4 regions of the Roseovarius sp. MMSF_3298 genome follow, and region 3 is predicted to be linked to each of the others. Evidence: riboswitches for the same ligand, from Rfam matches in the RefSeq annotation. Region 3 holds a riboswitch; each other region holds the start of a gene.
The links. A riboswitch is a leader RNA that binds a small molecule or an ion and turns the genes downstream of it on or off. The one in region 3 is predicted to bind thiamine pyrophosphate.
Positions count from the first base shown of each region.

Region 1 (4,206 bases), on a different contig from region 3:
AAAGCTTTCCCAGGCCAGCATCTCGACCTTGCGTTCGCCCAGAAGGCTCCACATCGCCATCTCGACCGCGCCTGTGTCTGACGCCGGGACGATGCCGACCTTGTAATCGTCGGGAATCCCCAGCACTTCGCGCGTGCCGTCAATCGCGGCCTTCAGCTTGGCCTTGCCCACGGCGGCGCGGTGCGACCGGCCCAGCGGGGCATCGGCAAGCTTGCTCAGGTCGAAAACGGGGGGTTTGGCACAGGGGCCGGAGGAAAAACGCGGATTCGCCGGAACGGCGACAGGTTTCGTGTCCGGCCGCGTGCCGGGTGTCTCAATAGCCATTGCTGCTATCCTTCCAGATAAGCGCCCCTCGTTGGGGAGGGGTGTCCCACCTTTTGGATTACGCTGGCCGCACCGGCCCCGCAAGAGGGAAAATCGCCAAGGCGCGGCGGTTTGCGGTCCGAAAGCGACCCCGGCGGCTATCATCGGAAACTTCGTCAAGAGAGGCTTTCATACTGCGCGAGTGACCCACGAATTGCGCTTAATGGTTGAATCGCACCGCAGCCTGCTTACTACAATGAAGCTAAATGGGCATCAAAACATCGGCTGAATGAGGACGCCACAGTGGAGATCATTCTGGGGCAATTGATAACCTTCGTGCAGAAACGCGCCGGGACCAGTTTGTCGTCGAGAATCCTTGTATGGACCGTGATCGGGCTATCGTTGATCCTCTGCGGGTTGGCAACGTATATGGCGATACACAACAATATGGCCGCTTACTAGGGCGTTACTTCGCAAGCGGTCCACTGCCCAACGAATCCGTCGACATACGCTGACGACACTCGACCAACGCAGTAGAGATCGCGATGGAGTCGCGCGGCCCCCACCTAGAACCCCGCACCAACCTGCGCTATGCCGCATCCCAAGCGCAAAGCGGAGACGCCCCATGTTCACCACAACCCTCATCGCCCCTCCGGGCACGCTCGACCCGGCACTGGTCGAAAACTTGCGCAACGCCTGGGGCGGGTTCGACGCCCGCTGGCTCGCGCCCGACGAGGCGGCGGAGTTCGACATGGCCGCGCTCCCCGACAACCAGTGGGAGGTCTGGGACAACCTGCAAACCCTGCGCACCGACCTTGTCGTCCAACCGTCGGAAAACCGCCGCAAGCGCATGCTTTTGGCCGACATGGACAGCACCATGATCTGCCAGGAATGCATCGACGAACTCGCCGACGAGGCCGGCGTCGGCGCTCATGTGAAAGACATCACCGCCCGCGCCATGAACGGCGAGCTCGACTTCGAAGGCGCCCTTCTGGAACGCGTCGCACTGCTCAAAGACCTCCCCGAAGACGTCATTACCGAGGTCCTCGACACCCGCATCACCCTCATGCCCGGCGGCGCCACCCTGCTGGCCACGATGAAGGCCCACGGGGCCTATACCGCCCTCGTCTCGGGCGGCTTCACCGCCTTCACCTCGCATATCGCCACGCTTCTCGGCTTCGACGAGAACCGCGCCAACACGCTGCTTGTCGAGAACGGCAAGCTCACCGGCGACGTCGCCCGCCCCATCCTCGGGCGCGAGGCCAAGGTGCAGGCGCTCGCCGATATCACCACCCGCCTCAACATCTCGGACATCGACGTGCTGGCGGTGGGCGACGGGGCCAACGACCTCGGCATGCTCGCCCGCGCCGGCAGCGGCGTCGCGCTCCACGCCAAGCCCTCCGTCGCCGCCGAATGCGATCTGCGCATCAACCACGGCGACCTCACCGCGCTGCTCTACCTGCAAGGCTACGACCGCAACGATTTCCAGATCCTGTAGAGTGGGCAAAAGCCCACGCGCACGTCTCGGCGACGAAACCTGGCGCACCCCGTCCCGGGCTCGCCCCGGGACCTCGCCGCCTCTCACCAGTCGCTGACCTGTTCCTCATCCGCCGCATCCCCGCGCGGCGCGTTTACCCGGCCCTCCACTTCACCGGCACCGTTGCCATACCACCCGAATACCGACGCGATACCGACGTCATTTCGGGCCTTCCGGCAGCATTAACCTTCCGATTCGCCAATTCACCTTGTCCCTTCCCCGGCTTGCCCCTACGTTCCTGTTGAAACCTCGGGGTGTCGACCGGCCCAGACACGGCGACTGAGATGCACATAGCAAACCCGTTGAACCTGAACCGGCTGACACCGGCGGAGGGAAGGTCATGCACCCGCATCGCGCCGCCCCTTCTGCCGAAAGGGAGGATGCCATGAAACGCCTTGTTTTCACTGCGGGATGTCTGCTCACCGCCACGTCCGCGATGGCGCAGGACTCAAGCGGGACGCCCGAACTGACCGTCTACACTTATGACAGCTTCGTCGCCGACTGGGGCCCCGGCCCGCAGATCGAAGAGGCGTTCGAGGCCAACTGCAACTGCGACCTCAACCTCGTCGGCGTCGAGGACGGCGCGGCCCTTCTCGCCCGCGTCCGGCTGGAGGGACAGAATACCGATGCCGACATCGTCCTCGGCCTCGACACAAACCTGATCGCCGCGGCCAAGGACACCGGCCTTTTCGCCGAGCACGGCCAGTCCCCGGACCTCGATCTGCCGATCACCTGGGACGACCCGGTTTTCCTGCCCTACGACTGGGGCTATTTCGCCTTCGTCCACGACAAGGACATGGACGCGCCCAGCAATTTCAAGGCTCTGGCCGACAGCGACACCTCCATCGTCATCCAGGATCCGCGCTCTTCCACCCCCGGTCTCGGTCTGCTGATGTGGGTCAAGACCGCCCATGGCGACGAGGCCCCGCAAATCTGGGAGGGGCTTTCGGACAACATCGTCACCGTCACCAAGGGCTGGACCGAAGCCTACGGGCTCTTTCTCGAAGGCGAGGCCGACATGGTGCTCTCCTACACCACATCGCCCGCATACCACCTGATCGCCGAAGAGGACGACAGCAAGACCGCCGCCGCCTTCGACGAGGGCCATTACATGCAGGTGGAAGTGGCCGGAAAACTGGCCTCCACCGACCAACCCGAACTGGCCGACCAGTTCCTCGCGTTCATGCTGACCCAGGACTTCCAGTCCGTTATCCCGACGACCAACTGGATGTACCCCGCCAAGGAGCTCGAGGACGGCCTGCCCCAAGGATTCGACACCCTGATCCAACCAGAGAAATCCCTGCTTCTCAGCGCCGAAGAAGCCGCCGCCACCCGCGATGCCGCGCTCGATGAATGGCTGAACGCGCTCAGCCGCTAAGCGCCAGACCGGGATGGAGCGCCGCCGCCCTCGTGGCGGCGCTCATCTTCGGGGCGCTGCTGGCCGTCGCCCTGCGCGCCGAAACCGGGCGCGGCTTCAACGCCGCCGACTGGGCCGCCCTGCGCTTCACGCTGGTACAGGCCACCCTCTCGGCCTTGTTTTCCGTGCTGCTGGCCATCCCCGTCGCCCGCGCCCTCGCCCGCCGCCGGTTCCGGGGCCGCAGCCTGCTGATCGCCCTTCTGGGCGCGCCGTTCATCCTGCCGGTGATCGTCGCCGTTCTGGGCCTGATCGAGGTCTTCGGCCGTGGCGGCTGGGTCAGCGCGGCCCTGGGCACGCTCGGCCTGCCCCCGGTGCAGATCTACGGGTTGCACGGCGTCGTCCTCGCCCACGTGTTCTTCAACCTGCCCTTGGCCACCCGCCTTCTCCTGCAGGGCTGGCAGGAAATTCCCGCCGAGCGTTTCCGTCTCGCCGCCCTCCTGGGCATCGACGGCTGGTCGATGTTCCGGGTGATCGAACTGCCCATGCTCCTGCGCCTTGTCCCCGGCGCCTTCACCGTGATCTTCGCCATCTGTCTCACCAGCTTTGCCGTCGCGCTCACCCTCGGCGGCGGGCCGCGGGCCACCACGATAGAACTCGCCATTTACCAGGCGTTCAGGTTTGACTTCGATCTTGGGCGGGCCGCGCTCCTGTCCGCCGTGCAGCTTGGCCTGACGGTTTTCGCCGGTGGCATCGCCCTCTGGCTGGCGCGCGGCGAAGGGTTCGGCTCCGGTCTCGACCGCGGCTTGCGCCGGTTCGACGGAAAAACGACCACCGCACGGTGCATTGACGCGCTGTTCATAGGTGTCGCGGCAGTCTTCCTGCTCGTGCCGCTCATGGCCATCGCTCTGTCCGGCCTGCCCGGCTTCGCCGACATGCCAGGCCAGGTCTGGACCGCCGCGCTCACCTCGCTCTGGGTCGCGGCGCTCAGTACCGTCCTGCTGCTCTGCAT
Region 1 covers NZ_JASHIN010000018.1:60,865-65,070, forward strand. Annotated here, with positions in the region: gene RBB18_RS15835 (phosphoserine transaminase) at 1-324, opposite strand, end outside; gene serB (phosphoserine phosphatase SerB) at 929-1,801, shown strand; TPP riboswitch at 2,081-2,192, shown strand; gene thiB (thiamine ABC transporter substrate binding subunit) at 2,226-3,218, shown strand; gene RBB18_RS15850 (thiamine/thiamine pyrophosphate ABC transporter permease ThiP) at 3,194-4,206, shown strand, end outside.
Region 1: linked by a shared signal. The riboswitch ahead of thiB (thiamine ABC transporter substrate binding subunit) and the one ahead of RBB18_RS13065 (FAD-dependent oxidoreductase) in region 3 are both predicted to bind thiamine pyrophosphate.

Region 2 (4,206 bases), on a different contig from region 3:
ACCCGGGACCTCGAACCGTAGAGATCCCGGATCAGGTCCGGGATGCGCGCCGGCAGATCCCGGCGCTCACTCCTCCGCCTCATCCACCGGCACGTACAAATCCCCGCCTTCGCGGAACTTGGCGGCCATCTTTTCCATCCCTTCCTTCTGCGCCTCGGCGCGGATGTCGTGGCTGATCCGCATCGAGCAGAATTTCGGCCCGCACATCGAACAGAAATGCGCCACCTTGTGCGCTTCCTTGGGCAAGGTCTGGTCGTGGAACTCCCGCGCGGTTTCCGGGTCCAGCGACAGGTTGAACTGATCTTCCCAGCGGAACTCGAACCGCGCGCGGCTCAGCGCATCGTCGCGCCGCTGCGCGCCGGGCAGGCCCTTGGCCAGGTCGGCGGCATGGGCCGCGATCTTGTAGGTGATCACCCCTGTTTTCACGTCGTCCCGGTCGGGCAGGCCCAGGTGCTCCTTGGGCGTCACGTAGCACAGCATCGCGCAGCCGAACCACCCGATCATCGCCGCCCCGATCCCGCTGGTGATATGGTCATACCCCGGCGCGATATCCGTGGTCAGCGGTCCAAGCGTATAGAACGGCGCCTCGTGGCAGCACTCCAATTGCTTGTCCATGTTCTCCTTGATCTTGTGCATGGCCACGTGGCCCGGCCCCTCGATCATCACCTGGCAATCCTTGGCCCAGGCGATCTTGGTCAGTTCCCCCAGCGTCTCCAGCTCGGCGAACTGCGCCGCGTCATTGGCATCCGCGATGGACCCGGGCCGCAGCCCGTCACCAAGGCTGAACGACACGTCATAGGCCCGGCAAATGTCGCAGATCTCCTCGAAATGCTCATACAGGAACGACTCGCGGTGATGATGCAGGCACCACTTGGCCATGATCGACCCGCCGCGCGACACGATGCCTGTCACCCGGTCCACCGTCATCGGCACCATGTGCAGGCGCACGCCGGCGTGGATGGTGAAATAATCCACGCCCTGTTCCGCCTGTTCGATCAATGTGTCGCGGAACACCTCCCAGGTCAGGTCCTCGGCGATGCCGTTCACCTTCTCCAGCGCCTGGTAAATCGGCACGGTCCCGATCGGCACGGGGGAATTGCGGATGATCCATTCGCGCGTGTTGTGGATGTTGCGCCCCGTGGAAAGGTCCATGACCGTGTCCGCGCCCCAGCGGATCGCCCAGACCAGCTTGTCCACTTCCTCTTCCATCGAGGAGGTCACGGCGGAGGTGCCCATGTTGGCGTTGATCTTCACCAGGAAATTGCGCCCGATGATCATCGGCTCGGATTCGGGGTGGTTGATGTTGGCCGGGATGATCGCCCGGCCCGCCGCCACCTCGTCGCGCACGAATTCCGGCGTCACGTAGTCGGGAATATTGGCGCCCCAGTCATTGCCGTCGCGCGCCTCGGCCACGGCCTCGCGCATCTGGTTCTCGCGAATAGCGATGAACTCCATCTCCGGCGTCACCACGCCCGCCCGCGCATAGGCCAGCTGCGTGACCGCCTTGCCATCTTTCGCCCGCATCGGTGCGGCGATATTGGGAAATTCCGGCGTCAGGCGGTCGCCTTCGACGAAACCGTTATCCTCGGGCTTTACATGACGGCCCTCGTATTCCTCGACATCGCCGCGCGCCTCGATCCACTCGCGGCGCAGGCGGGGCAGGCCCTCGCGGATATCGGTCAACACGTTCGGGTCGGTATAGGCTCCTGAACTGTCATAGACGGGCAGGGGCTCTTCGCCGGACGTGGGATGCACGGAAATCTCGCGCATCGGCACGCGGATATCGGGGTGTTGCGTGCCTTTCACGTAGATCTTGCGTGACGCGGGCAGCTCGCCCGTGGTGATCTTGGGATTGGGTACGTTCATTTTGGCGCTCCTCAAGCGGTTACTCGAAAAGACACCAGATGAGGCGTGGCTTGAGGGAAACGCGGGGGCGATGCGCCCCGTCTTCGGAAAACAGTGCCCGGACGTCCGGGAATGCGATCCTAGCTTCCTACGCCAGTGTCAACTGGGTCAGGTTCAAAGGGTCGCGTCACCGGGCATATGCCCTGTCAGCCTCTCAGTCCCCTGGGCGGGACCCCCCTGCGTAAGCGCAGGCTAGCGAAGCGCCGCCGTCATTTCAACGGCCAATCGGGAAAAGTCTCGGGCGGTGCGGATCAGACCGGCACATCGTCGTAATTGCGCCGGGTCGTCGGGGCGGTGTCCTTGATATCCACCTTCATCGCAACGCCCATCATCTCCATCATCCGCCGCGTTTCTTCGGTATAGTCCGTGAACGCCTTCTTCATGAAATCGCTTTGAACCTGCATCAGCTCCTGCGGCGTCTTGCAGGCCAGCATCGCGCGTTGCGCCTCCAGATCCTTCTCCAGCCGTTCGGACATGAAGCGCATGCTTTCCTGAACCATGTCGAACCATGCTGTCATCGCCACCGGGCTGAACGCCGCCATCGCGGCCACCATGCCGGCATTGGCCTGGTAAGTCGTGTCCGGGGTTTCGGTTGTTTTCTTCGTAGATCTGGCCATCTGCGCCACTCCTTACGAGCTTCGGCAAAGCCCGCGGCGGGGCGGTCTTTGCGGGAACGTCTTCCGATCTGGCACAACACACCGAAACACGCGCCTTGCGCCATTCGGGACGGTAATAATTATATGACGTGGCTCATCCGAGGTACAGCGCAACCGGCCTGCTGTCCCTCGCGCCGTTGTCGCACCCCCGTGCGCCTCAGCCCTTGCGCACCCGGTAAAGCGTCACCACCCCGTCCTCGACCGTCTCGATCAGTTCGTGCCCCGCCTCGGCACAGAAATGCGGCACGTCGATCACCGCCGCCGGGTCATCCGCCCGCAGCACGATCACATCACCACTGGCCAGCGGCTTCATCCGTTTGCGCAGCTTCAGCACGGGCAGGGGGCACAAGAGCCCCACGGCGTCGATGGTCTCAGGTTCGCTCATGCGACCGGAGGTAGTCCAACCGTTACAGCCTGTCCACCGAGATGTGACCGCGCTGTGACGCCGCGCCGCGTGACGCCCTCCGCGTTTTGCACTAGACGAAAGGCATGTTCGGAATCGATCTCATAGACGCCACCCTGATCCCCGCCATGGCCATCGCGCTCGTGGCCGGCGTTTTCTCGTTTCTCAGCCCCTGCGTGCTGCCCATAGTGCCGCCCTACCTGGCCTACATGAGCGGCGTCACCGTGACCGACCTCCAGTCCGAGCGCCGCACGCGCAATAAGGCGATCCTGCCCGCGCTTTTCTTCGTGCTGGGCCTGTCGACCGTTTTCCTGTTCCTCGGTTTTGCGGCCTCGACCTTTGGCCGCGCCTTTCTGCAATACCAGGATTACTTCAACACCGCCGCCGGCCTCATCGTCATGATCTTCGGCCTGCATTTCCTCGGCATCTTCCGCATCGGCATCATGGACCGCGAGGCGCGCCTCGACGTGGGCGACAAGGGCGGCACCACGTTCGGGGCCTATATCCTCGGCCTCGCCTTCGCCTTCGGCTGGACGCCCTGCATCGGGCCGCAGCTGGGCGCGATCCTGTCTCTGGCGGCGTCCGAAGCCTCCGTCACGCGCGGGACGCTGCTGCTCGCGGTCTATGCCGCGGGGCTCGGCATCCCCTTCCTTCTGGTCGCCGCGTTCCTGCCGCGCCTGACCGGGCTGATGAACTGGATGAAACGCCACATGGACCAGATCGAGCGGATCATGGGCCTGCTCCTCTGGACCATCGGCCTGCTGATGCTGACGGGTGGCTTCGCCGCCTTCTCCTACTGGCTGCTCGAGATGTTCCCGGCCCTCGCGCTGGTCGGCTAAAGTCTTACTCTCGCCCCAATAATGGGCTACGCTCTTGCAAAGAAGAGGCCAAGACAGGTCTGGCATGAGCAGCCCCACCCACGCCCCCGTCACCCGTCGCCGGGTGTTCTACATTCCGGGATACGATCCCATTCATCCCCGCCGCTACCGCGAGCTCTACCGCAAGGAGGGCGCGGAGCAGGCGGGCCTCTCGGGCTATGACCTCGCCCTGTCGGCCCGCAAAACTCAAGGCCGCTACGGCTGGCAGGTAGACGCGACCATAGAGGGCCAGGCAGTCCATACCGAGTTCGACGTGCTGGTCTGGTCCGACATCGTCCGCGACAGCATGGAGCGCGGCATCGCCGGCACCTACCTGCAACTCATCCGCACCGCCTGGACCTATATCGCCTCGGGCGCGCTGTTC
Region 2 covers NZ_JASHIN010000002.1:327,999-332,204, forward strand. Annotated here, with positions in the region: gene thiC (phosphomethylpyrimidine synthase ThiC) at 67-1,866, opposite strand; TPP riboswitch at 1,974-2,094, opposite strand; gene RBB18_RS03600 (phasin family protein) at 2,157-2,522, opposite strand; gene RBB18_RS03605 (sulfurtransferase TusA family protein) at 2,719-2,946, opposite strand; gene RBB18_RS03610 (cytochrome c biogenesis CcdA family protein) at 3,051-3,803, shown strand; gene RBB18_RS03615 (hypothetical protein) at 3,868-4,206, shown strand, end outside.
Region 2: linked by a shared signal. The riboswitch ahead of thiC (phosphomethylpyrimidine synthase ThiC) and the one ahead of RBB18_RS13065 (FAD-dependent oxidoreductase) in region 3 are both predicted to bind thiamine pyrophosphate.

Region 3 (4,206 bases):
AAGGCCTTGCCGATCACGGGGGTCGAGGGGGCGGCCATGTCGCGCGGCTCCATCGGGTCGGCGGATTGGGCGAGTTTCCCGGCCTTGAGGGCAAGAGCGAAGGCTTCGGCCATCGCCGCCGGGTCGCCCGCCTTGGCCACGGCGGTGTTGAGGAGGATGGCGTCATAGCCCAGCTCCATCGCGGTCGTTGCCTGCGAGGGCAGACCCAGACCTGCGTCGATCACCAGCGGCACGTCGGGGAAATGCGCCCGCAGCGCGCGCAGGCCGAAGATGTTGTTCAGGCCCAGACCCGAGCCGATGGGCGAGCCCCAGGGCATCAGCACTTCGCAACCGGCGTCGAGCAGGCGGTCCGCCACGACGAGATCCTCGGTGGTGTAGGGAAAAACCTGGAAGCCGTCCTCGGTCAGGATGCGCGCGGCCTCGACCAGGCCGAACACATCGGGTTGCAGGGTGTCTTCCTCGCCGATGACCTCCAGCTTGATCCAGGGCGTGTCGAACACCTCGCGCGCCATGTGTGCGGTGGTCACGGCTTCCTTGACGCTGTGGCAGCCAGCGGTGTTGGGCAGGATATGCACGCCGAGATCGCGGATCAGGTTCCAGAAATCCTGGCCTGCGCGGTCCTGCCCGCTTTCGCGGCGCAGGGACACGGTGGCGACGCTGGCACCGCTGCGCCGGAACGCCTCGGCCAGGATGGCGGGTGAGGGGTATTGCGCGGTGCCCAGCATGAAGCCGTTGGCAAGCGTGGTGCCGTAAAAGTTGCGCATGGCTCAGCCGCCCTGCATGGGGGCCAGCACTTCGATGCTGTCGCCCTCGGCAAGCGCGTGGTCGGCGCGCAAAGGCGCGGGCACGAACGTGCCGTTGACGGCTGTCGCCACCTTGGCCTCGCCGTAGCCCCGGGCCGTAAGAAGGTCGGCCAAGGTGGCGACCTCGGCGTCCACGGATGTGCCGTTAAGCTGCAATCTCATCGGAAACCTCCGGTGTCTTGTCGTGAAGGATCAGGTCCGCGACCATGCGCGCGAGGGCGGGCGCCAGCAGGAAGCCGTGGCGGTAAAGCCCGTTGGCGCGGATCAGGTTGCCGTCGCGGCGGATGCGGGGCAGGTTGTCGGGAAAGGCCGGGCGGCTGTCGACGCCGATCTCGACCACTTCGGCCTCGCCGAAGGCCGGGTTTAGCGCGTAGGCCGTGCTGAGCAGTTCCAGCATGGCGCGGGCGGTGACGTGGCGCCCGGCGCGGCCCTCAACCATCGTGGCACCCAGCATGAACATCCCGTCGCCGCGCGGCACGATGTAGATCGGCACGCGGGGGTGCAGTACGCGGATCGGACGCGACAGGGTCACGTCGGGGCAGGAGAGGATCAGCATCTCGCCCTTCACGCCGCGCAGATCGGGCAGGGCGTCGCGCGCGGCAAAGCCGCGGCAGTCAACCGTCAGGCCCTGTGTCGCAAGGGCGTCGGGATCGGCTTCTTGTTGCCGGAAGGTGGCACCGTCGGCGATCAGACTGTCGCGAAGCGCGTCCAGTGCCGCGCGGGGGGCAAGATGCGCCTCATTCTCGAAATGAAGCCCGCGTGTGAAGCGGGTGCCGAGGTCGGGTTCCAGCTCGGTGATCTGGGGGCCGGTAAGGGGGCGGTGGCCGGTCGTCAGGCGGGCAAAGCGCGCAAGGTCGGCGCGGTCGCGCCCGGGCGAGACCACGAGAGAGCCGCGCCGCTGGACGCAATCTGTCTGCGCGGCCCACCAATCGGCGGCCTCGGCCCCAAGGCGCACGACCGGCTCCTCGGCGCTTTCGCCTTCACAGTTGGGGGCGAGCATGCCGCCGGCCCACCATGAGCAGGCATGCGAGCCGGGTGTGGCGTGGCGATCTATCAGCGTCACCTCGGCGCCGCGATCGAGAAGCGTGCGGGCCACGCAGAGACCGGCGACACCGGCCCCTATGACGGTCACCGCGGTCATGCGGACCCCGAAAGGCTGGGTGTTTTCGAAAGCCGATTCACTGGTGCGTCTCCATGTCTTGGGGCGTACCAACGTAAGAATGAGCCTGTGCCTTGGTTGCACCCTCTACCCGTTCCCTACGCCGGTATTGCCCGGATCAGGTTCGACGGGTCGGTGCGCGCACCTCTCAGCCCTGTTGGGCCCCCCGACGGATGAATTCATGGCCCCCGCATATGGTGCTGCTTGGGGCGTCGTGTTGGCCCATTGATAGATCAGCTGTGCGGCTGCTGCAACGGGTGATGCCGAAACTGGCGAGGTCCGGCAGGCGGTGGGCCTGATGCGTTGGCATTGGCAGGTGGCACTGTGCCGCCGCCGGGTTGGCTGATTTTCGCGCCCCGCCTTGACCTTTTGTCGGTCGCACGCCTTATTCTGCGAAAGGTTTCATGGAGGATGATGTCGTGAAAGGCGCACGCGGTACATTGAATTGTCGAGGCCGGGCCGTGATTTCGGTCTGCGCGGTGCTGCTGTTTTCGGCAGGCAGCGCGACGGGACAGACGCAAGGCACCGAGCCGCTGCCGGAGCCGCCAGCGACGACCACCACGCCGCTGGATGAGCCGGTGGTGGACGGGCAAGGGAGTGACGGGAGCGGCGTGACAGGCTCCGATGCGGATCGCGCCGACCCCGCCGCCGGTGCGGCGGATGGCGAGGACCGTGAACCAACGGCCCAAGTGCCGCCGAGAGATGTATTGCCAGAGCCGGTGACGCCCCAGGCAGACTCCGCCCAGACCGACGCCTCGCCGGGGAACGACATGCCCGAGGCGGCACCGCCGCTTCGGGAGCAGATCGCCGCCTGCTTCCAAGCCACTTCGGAGACCCAGAGCGACGAAGACGTTACCATAAGCTTCGTTCTGGACAGCGCGGGGCTGCTGGTGGGAATACCCCGGCATGTGGGCGACGAGGCGCAGTCGGCAGTCCAGCGGCGGCTGTTTCTGGATGCCGCCGTGGCTCTGGAAGAGTGCGCGCCCTATTCGGTAAGCGGGACCGAAACCACCTATGAGGCCACGTTTTCGACCACGACGGTGGGCGAGATCACCATCGTGGCGTCTGAACCGCTTGCGACGGAGCCGGAGGACCTTGGGACGGCGCGGGTGGCTCCCTCGGCACTCGCCACCGAAGAGAAAGAGGCCGCGCTGGAGCTGTCGCGCAGCGAACGGCAAGAAATCCAGAACCGGTTGCGTCTGGTCGCGCATGATCCGGGCGGGGCTGACGGCGTGTTCGGCCCGAACACCCGCACGGCTATCTCTGCGTGGCAGACGGAACAGGGCTTTCCGGCCAGCGGATATCTCGACGACCTGCAAATCACCGCCCTGCGCGAGCAAAGCGAGACCGAGTACCAGGCATATCTGCAAAGCCAGCCGAAGCCAGAGCCCGAGCGCAATGGCGAGCGCGTGCGGGTATGCAAGCGTGGCGTGTTCGGCGTGCTTTACGATTGCCGGTTTGTCTGGCGTTGAGCGTCTTGATCAATCGGAGACTCTGAGCGCTGGGCACAAGCCGTCACGCGGGCCGGGGTGCTGGGCAGAAAACGACGGATGGGCAGCCATTCGCGGGAACCTATCCAAGGCATCGACGTTGTATCTGCGATACAAGAAGGTCGAAGATGCATCACAGACAATACGCGAGACTTCCTGAACCGGGACCGTGCCCCGGACCCGGTGGTGCGGTCGGCAGATTCGTCAGCGGGCAAGACCCGTCGGGAATGCGCGCGACATGAGGCGCCCGGCCGAGTCACAGACATTCCATCCTTTGACCGACGTGATTTCCCGAATTCGCTCGGTGGCTGACCAGCCCGAGGTGTCGGTCGGCAGGATCTTGGAGGCCGCAGGTCAGGCCGGGGTGCTGCCCCTGATCTTCGTGCCGGCGCTTATCGCGGCGACGCCGCTTTCAGGGATACCGGGTGTGTCGATGGTGTGCGGCGTGCTGATCGCGCTTTTCTCTGCCGAGTTGATCCTGGGGATGAAGGAATTTTATCTGCCGGACCGGTTGAAGCGTAAGACCATAGACGGCAACAAGCTTGACCATGCGATGGCGCGGATCACACCGATGATGGAGTGGGTCGAGCGCCATACTGGCCAACGCCTGTCATTCCTGTTTCACCGCCCGCTGCTTTGGGTGCCGCAGGGGATCTGCCTGCTGAGCGGGATGGCAATGCCGTTTCTTGAGTTCATTCCGTTCTCGGGATCGATCGCGGCCACGGGCGTTTGCCTGCTGGTGATGGCGATGCTG
Region 3 covers NZ_JASHIN010000013.1:67,531-71,736, forward strand. Annotated here, with positions in the region: gene RBB18_RS13055 (thiazole synthase) at 1-764, opposite strand, end outside; gene thiS (sulfur carrier protein ThiS) at 768-965, opposite strand; gene RBB18_RS13065 (FAD-dependent oxidoreductase) at 949-1,944, opposite strand; TPP riboswitch at 2,041-2,141, opposite strand; gene RBB18_RS13070 (peptidoglycan-binding protein) at 2,382-3,434, shown strand; gene RBB18_RS13075 (exopolysaccharide biosynthesis protein) at 3,691-4,206, shown strand, end outside.

Region 4 (4,206 bases), on a different contig from region 3:
GTAGGGGACGTTGCGGGAGTTGGGGATGTGCCCGGCCCGCAGCCCTTCGCGCGGCTCAGGCTCGTCACCCCGGAACCGGCCGGGCGCACGGGCGTCGAGGATGGTGTAGTCGCCCAGCTTGGAGGCGGAAGCGACCTGTGTGACATCCTTGACCCGGTGCGCTTCGCGCCGGACGGTCATGTGCCGGTCCCGGATCATCGGGGGCAGGTCCTCGGTCGGGCGGCCCTCGGCCAGCCACTTGGGCAGGCCACCATCCAGGACGGCCACGTCGTATTGTCCCATCAGGCGGAATAGCCACCACACGCGGGCCGCCGAGAAGAGGCCATGGGTGTCGTAGACCACCACCTGGTGACCGTCGCCCACGCCCATCTGGCGCATGCGCGACATGAACTTTTCCACTGGAGGCGCCATGTGCGGCAGGTCGGAACGATGGTCGGAAATATCGTCGATATCGAAGAACCGGGCGCCGGGGATGTGCGCCTGATCGTATTCCGCCTTTGCATCGCGGTCGATGCCCGGCAGGAAGTAGGTTGCGTCAAGGACCCGCAGGTCAGGATCATTGAGATGCGCCGCCAGCCAATCGGTGGATACCAGTGTTTTCGGATCGTCGTTTGCCATGACAGCCCCCTGAAACCATTGCCATTGACGTAGCGCGGGACGCGGGACAGTGCAAGCGGACGGGGTGTGCTGTTCCCTGGGTCAGCGGGTCAACAGATTGCGCAGCAGGCCAGCGGCCAGAAGGCATGCGCCGCCGCCAAGTGCGCCCGCGGCCAGTTGCGTCGTCAGTGCCGTGGGGTCGAGCGCCACGCTGTCGGGCGCGGTTTGCGCAAGGCCGCCAAAGCCCAGCAAACCAAGGGCGTGGCTGCCAAGAGCGCCGCCGAGAACACCGGCACCAGAATTGATCAGAACGCCCACGTTCAGGCGGGGCACGAGGCCGCCGGCGATGTTGCCGCCGATGGCGCCGGCAATGAGGCTGATCAGTAAGTCCATGCTTCCCGCTCCCCCGTGCTATCCCGCGCTGTGCGCCCGGAACGAGGGAGAATATAGCAAAAGCGGCGGCACCCGCAGAGGGTGTAATCCGAGACGCCTACATACCGTGGCGCAAAAGCCGCTGCTTCTGGCGGTTCCAGTCGCGCTTGGCCTCGGTCTGGCGCTTGTCGGTGTTCTTCTTGCCCTTGGCGATGCCGATCTTGATCTTGGCGATGCCGCGGTCGTTGAAGTACATCACCAACGGCACGAGGGTCATGCCCTTGCGCTGGGTCTCGTTCCACAGACGCGCCATTTCCTTGCGCGAAACCAAGAGCTTGCGGCGGCGCCGGTCCTCGTGGCCGAAAGGCACGGCCTGTTCGTAGGGTGCGATGTAGCTGTTGACCAGCCACAGCTCGCCATCCTCGACCGCGGCATAGCTTTCAGCGATGTTGGAGGTCTTCTGGCGTAGGGATTTGACCTCGGACCCTGCGAGCACCATGCCGCATTCCAGATCGTCCTCGATGGCATAGTCGTGCCGCGCCTTGCGGTTCTCGGCGACGACCTTGTAGTTTGGATTGATCTTGGGCTTGACCATGTCGATTTCTGCCTTCCGGGCGGTGCAAGAGAGCAAGATAGCCCCTGTGGCGAAGGCTTCCAACCCCCTGAAGCGAATCGAAAGGTTAACGGGACCCGAGAAGGCGAATCCGAACGTCGGTATCACGTCGGTATTCAAGTGGTATTGCGACGGTGCGGTTTTTTGCAGGTGGCCGGATCAACGGAGCGTGCGTTGCGCCGGCGCGGTTGCGGTTGACAGGCGGGCCACTGCGCCTATCGTTCGGCACAAGCCAGGGGCGCCTTCGGGCTGAGATGCACCCTTTGAACCTGACCCAGATCATGCTGGCGGAGGAAGGCGCGACCGGAGCCGGTCGGACCCAGCCTTTCGACGCCGCGAAAGGAGCCGGATGACCCCCGACACAAGGAACACAGCCAAGGGCCGGATCGCCAACATCCTGTCGGTCGCGGGCTCGGACCCGTCGGGCGGTGCGGGCGTGCAGGCCGATCTCAAGGCGATCTCGGCGAACGGAGCCTACGGGATGGCGGCGCTGACGGCGTTGACGGCGCAGAACACCCAAGGCGTGCAGGGCGTGCATCTGGTGCCGCCGGACTTCGTGGCCGACCAGATCCGGGTGGTAGCCGAGGACGTGCGGATCGACGCGGTGAAGATCGGGATGATCGCCACGGCAGAGATCGCCCGGGCGGTGGCGGACGCCTTGCCGGACGTGCCGGTGGTGCTGGACCCGGTGATGGTGGCGAAGGGAGGCGCATCGCTCCTGGCCGAGGACGCGGTGGTGGCGCTGCGCGAGGCGCTGGTGCCGAAGGCGGCGGTGATCACGCCGAACCTGCCGGAGGCGGCGGCGTTGCTGGGCTGCGCCGAGGCGGCGACGCGGGAAGCGATGGCAGAACAGGCGCAGTCGCTGCGGGCGCTGGGCTGTGGCGCGGTGCTGCTGAAGGGTGGGCACCTGGAGGGCGAGGACAGCCCGGACGTGCTGGCCGATGCGGACGGTGTGCATTGGTTCGAGGGCACGCGGGTGGCGACGCGGAACACCCACGGTACGGGATGCACCCTGTCGGCTGCGCTGGCGGCCCGGATCGGGAGGGCAGAACCTCTGCCCGAGGCGGTGGCCGAGGCCAAGGCCTATGTCGCGCGGGCGATTGCCGGGGCCGGGGCGCTGGATGTCGGGTCCGGGCATGGACCGACGCATCATTTCGCCGGGTTATGGGCGTGACCTTCGTATCGGCCGCTTCCTGCCCCGGACCTGATCCGGGGCCTCTTGCCCGATGGGAAAAAGACCGTCTTTGACGGATCGGGATCGGCCGGTTCCCGCTCTCGGGAATCGCGGCGGGACGTGGTAGGCTCCGCCAAACCAAGCGGAGCCCTCTGCCATGTCTTCCCCCAGTGTCAGCCTCCTTGTCGGCACCACAAAGGGTGCCTTTATCCTGTCCGCAGACGCGGGCCGCGACTGTTGGGACGTCACCGGCCCGCATTGCGACGGCTGGTGCATCAACCACATGGCGGGCGATCCCCACAGCGGCACGATCTGGGCTGGGGGTGGCGGTGCGTTTTACGGGGCGGGCGTGTGGCGGTCCGAGGATCGGGGCCGGTCCTGGACGCTGGAGCGCCTGACGCGGGGGCAGATGGACGACTGGGCGGCGAACGATCCGGGCTTTGCCGAGATGATCGGCTGGACCGACGCGCCGCTGCCGTTCGACGACGCCTTTGAACAGGTCTGGTCGCTGGGGTTCGCACACGGGACGCTGTATGCCGGGACGAAGCCCGCGACCCTGCTGAAGAGCACGGATCACGGTCGGACATGGCGCCAGGTCGATGCACTGACCGAGCATCCATCGGCGAAGGACTGGAACCCCGGGGCCGCGGGGCTTGTCCTGCACTCGATCGTGTTCGACCCCGGCGCGCCTCAAAAGCAGTGGATCGGGATTTCCGCCGCGGGGGTCTTTGCCACCGAGGATGGCGGGGCGAGCTGGGAGCGGCGCAACCGGCTGTCCAATACCGAGGCCTGCGGCGCGCATGACCATCCCGCCGCCCCGAGCGGCGGAGAGACCGGGCATTGCGTGCATAACATCATGCGCGCGCCGGGCGATGCGGACCTGCTTTATCAGCAGAACCATCACGGCGTCTGGCGGTCGTCTGATGGCGGGCGGTCGTGGGACGATATCACGCCGGGCCTGCCCTCGACCTTCGGCTTTCCGATCCGGGTGCATCCGCGCGACCCGCGCACGATCTGGACGCTGCCGCTGAATGGCGACATGGCGGGGCGGTATCCGCCCGATGCGGCCTGCGCGGTCTGGCGGTCGCGCGACGGGGGCGAGACGTGGGCGGCGCTGCGCGAGGGGTTGCCGCAGGAGAACTGCTTTTTCACCGTGCTGCGGCAGGCCATGGCGGGGGACACGCTGGATGCGCCGGGGCTGTATTTCGGGACCAATTCGGGGTCTGTCTTTGCCAGCCTTGACGAGGGCGACAGCTGGCGCGAGATTGCGCGGCACATGCCCACCATCCTGTCGGTCGAGGCGTTTGCGCCTGCCGACTGAGCGCGCAGGACGGGAATTGAACAGACGTTCATTTTCCTTTATGCACGCCCCGACCCCTTGCACGACTTCGGGAGACAGCCGATGCCCCAGCGCCCCGCCTTTGCCAAATGGCTTGACGACACCAACGAC
Region 4 covers NZ_JASHIN010000003.1:20,607-24,812, reverse strand. Annotated here, with positions in the region: gene sseA (3-mercaptopyruvate sulfurtransferase) at 1-618, opposite strand, end outside; gene RBB18_RS03850 (hypothetical protein) at 700-990, opposite strand; gene smpB (SsrA-binding protein SmpB) at 1,088-1,564, opposite strand; TPP riboswitch at 1,807-1,895, shown strand; gene thiD (bifunctional hydroxymethylpyrimidine kinase/phosphomethylpyrimidine kinase) at 1,932-2,756, shown strand; gene RBB18_RS03835 (glycoside hydrolase) at 2,914-4,077, shown strand; gene RBB18_RS03830 (PLP-dependent aminotransferase family protein) at 4,159-4,206, shown strand, end outside.
Region 4: linked by a shared signal. The riboswitch ahead of thiD (bifunctional hydroxymethylpyrimidine kinase/phosphomethylpyrimidine kinase) and the one ahead of RBB18_RS13065 (FAD-dependent oxidoreductase) in region 3 are both predicted to bind thiamine pyrophosphate.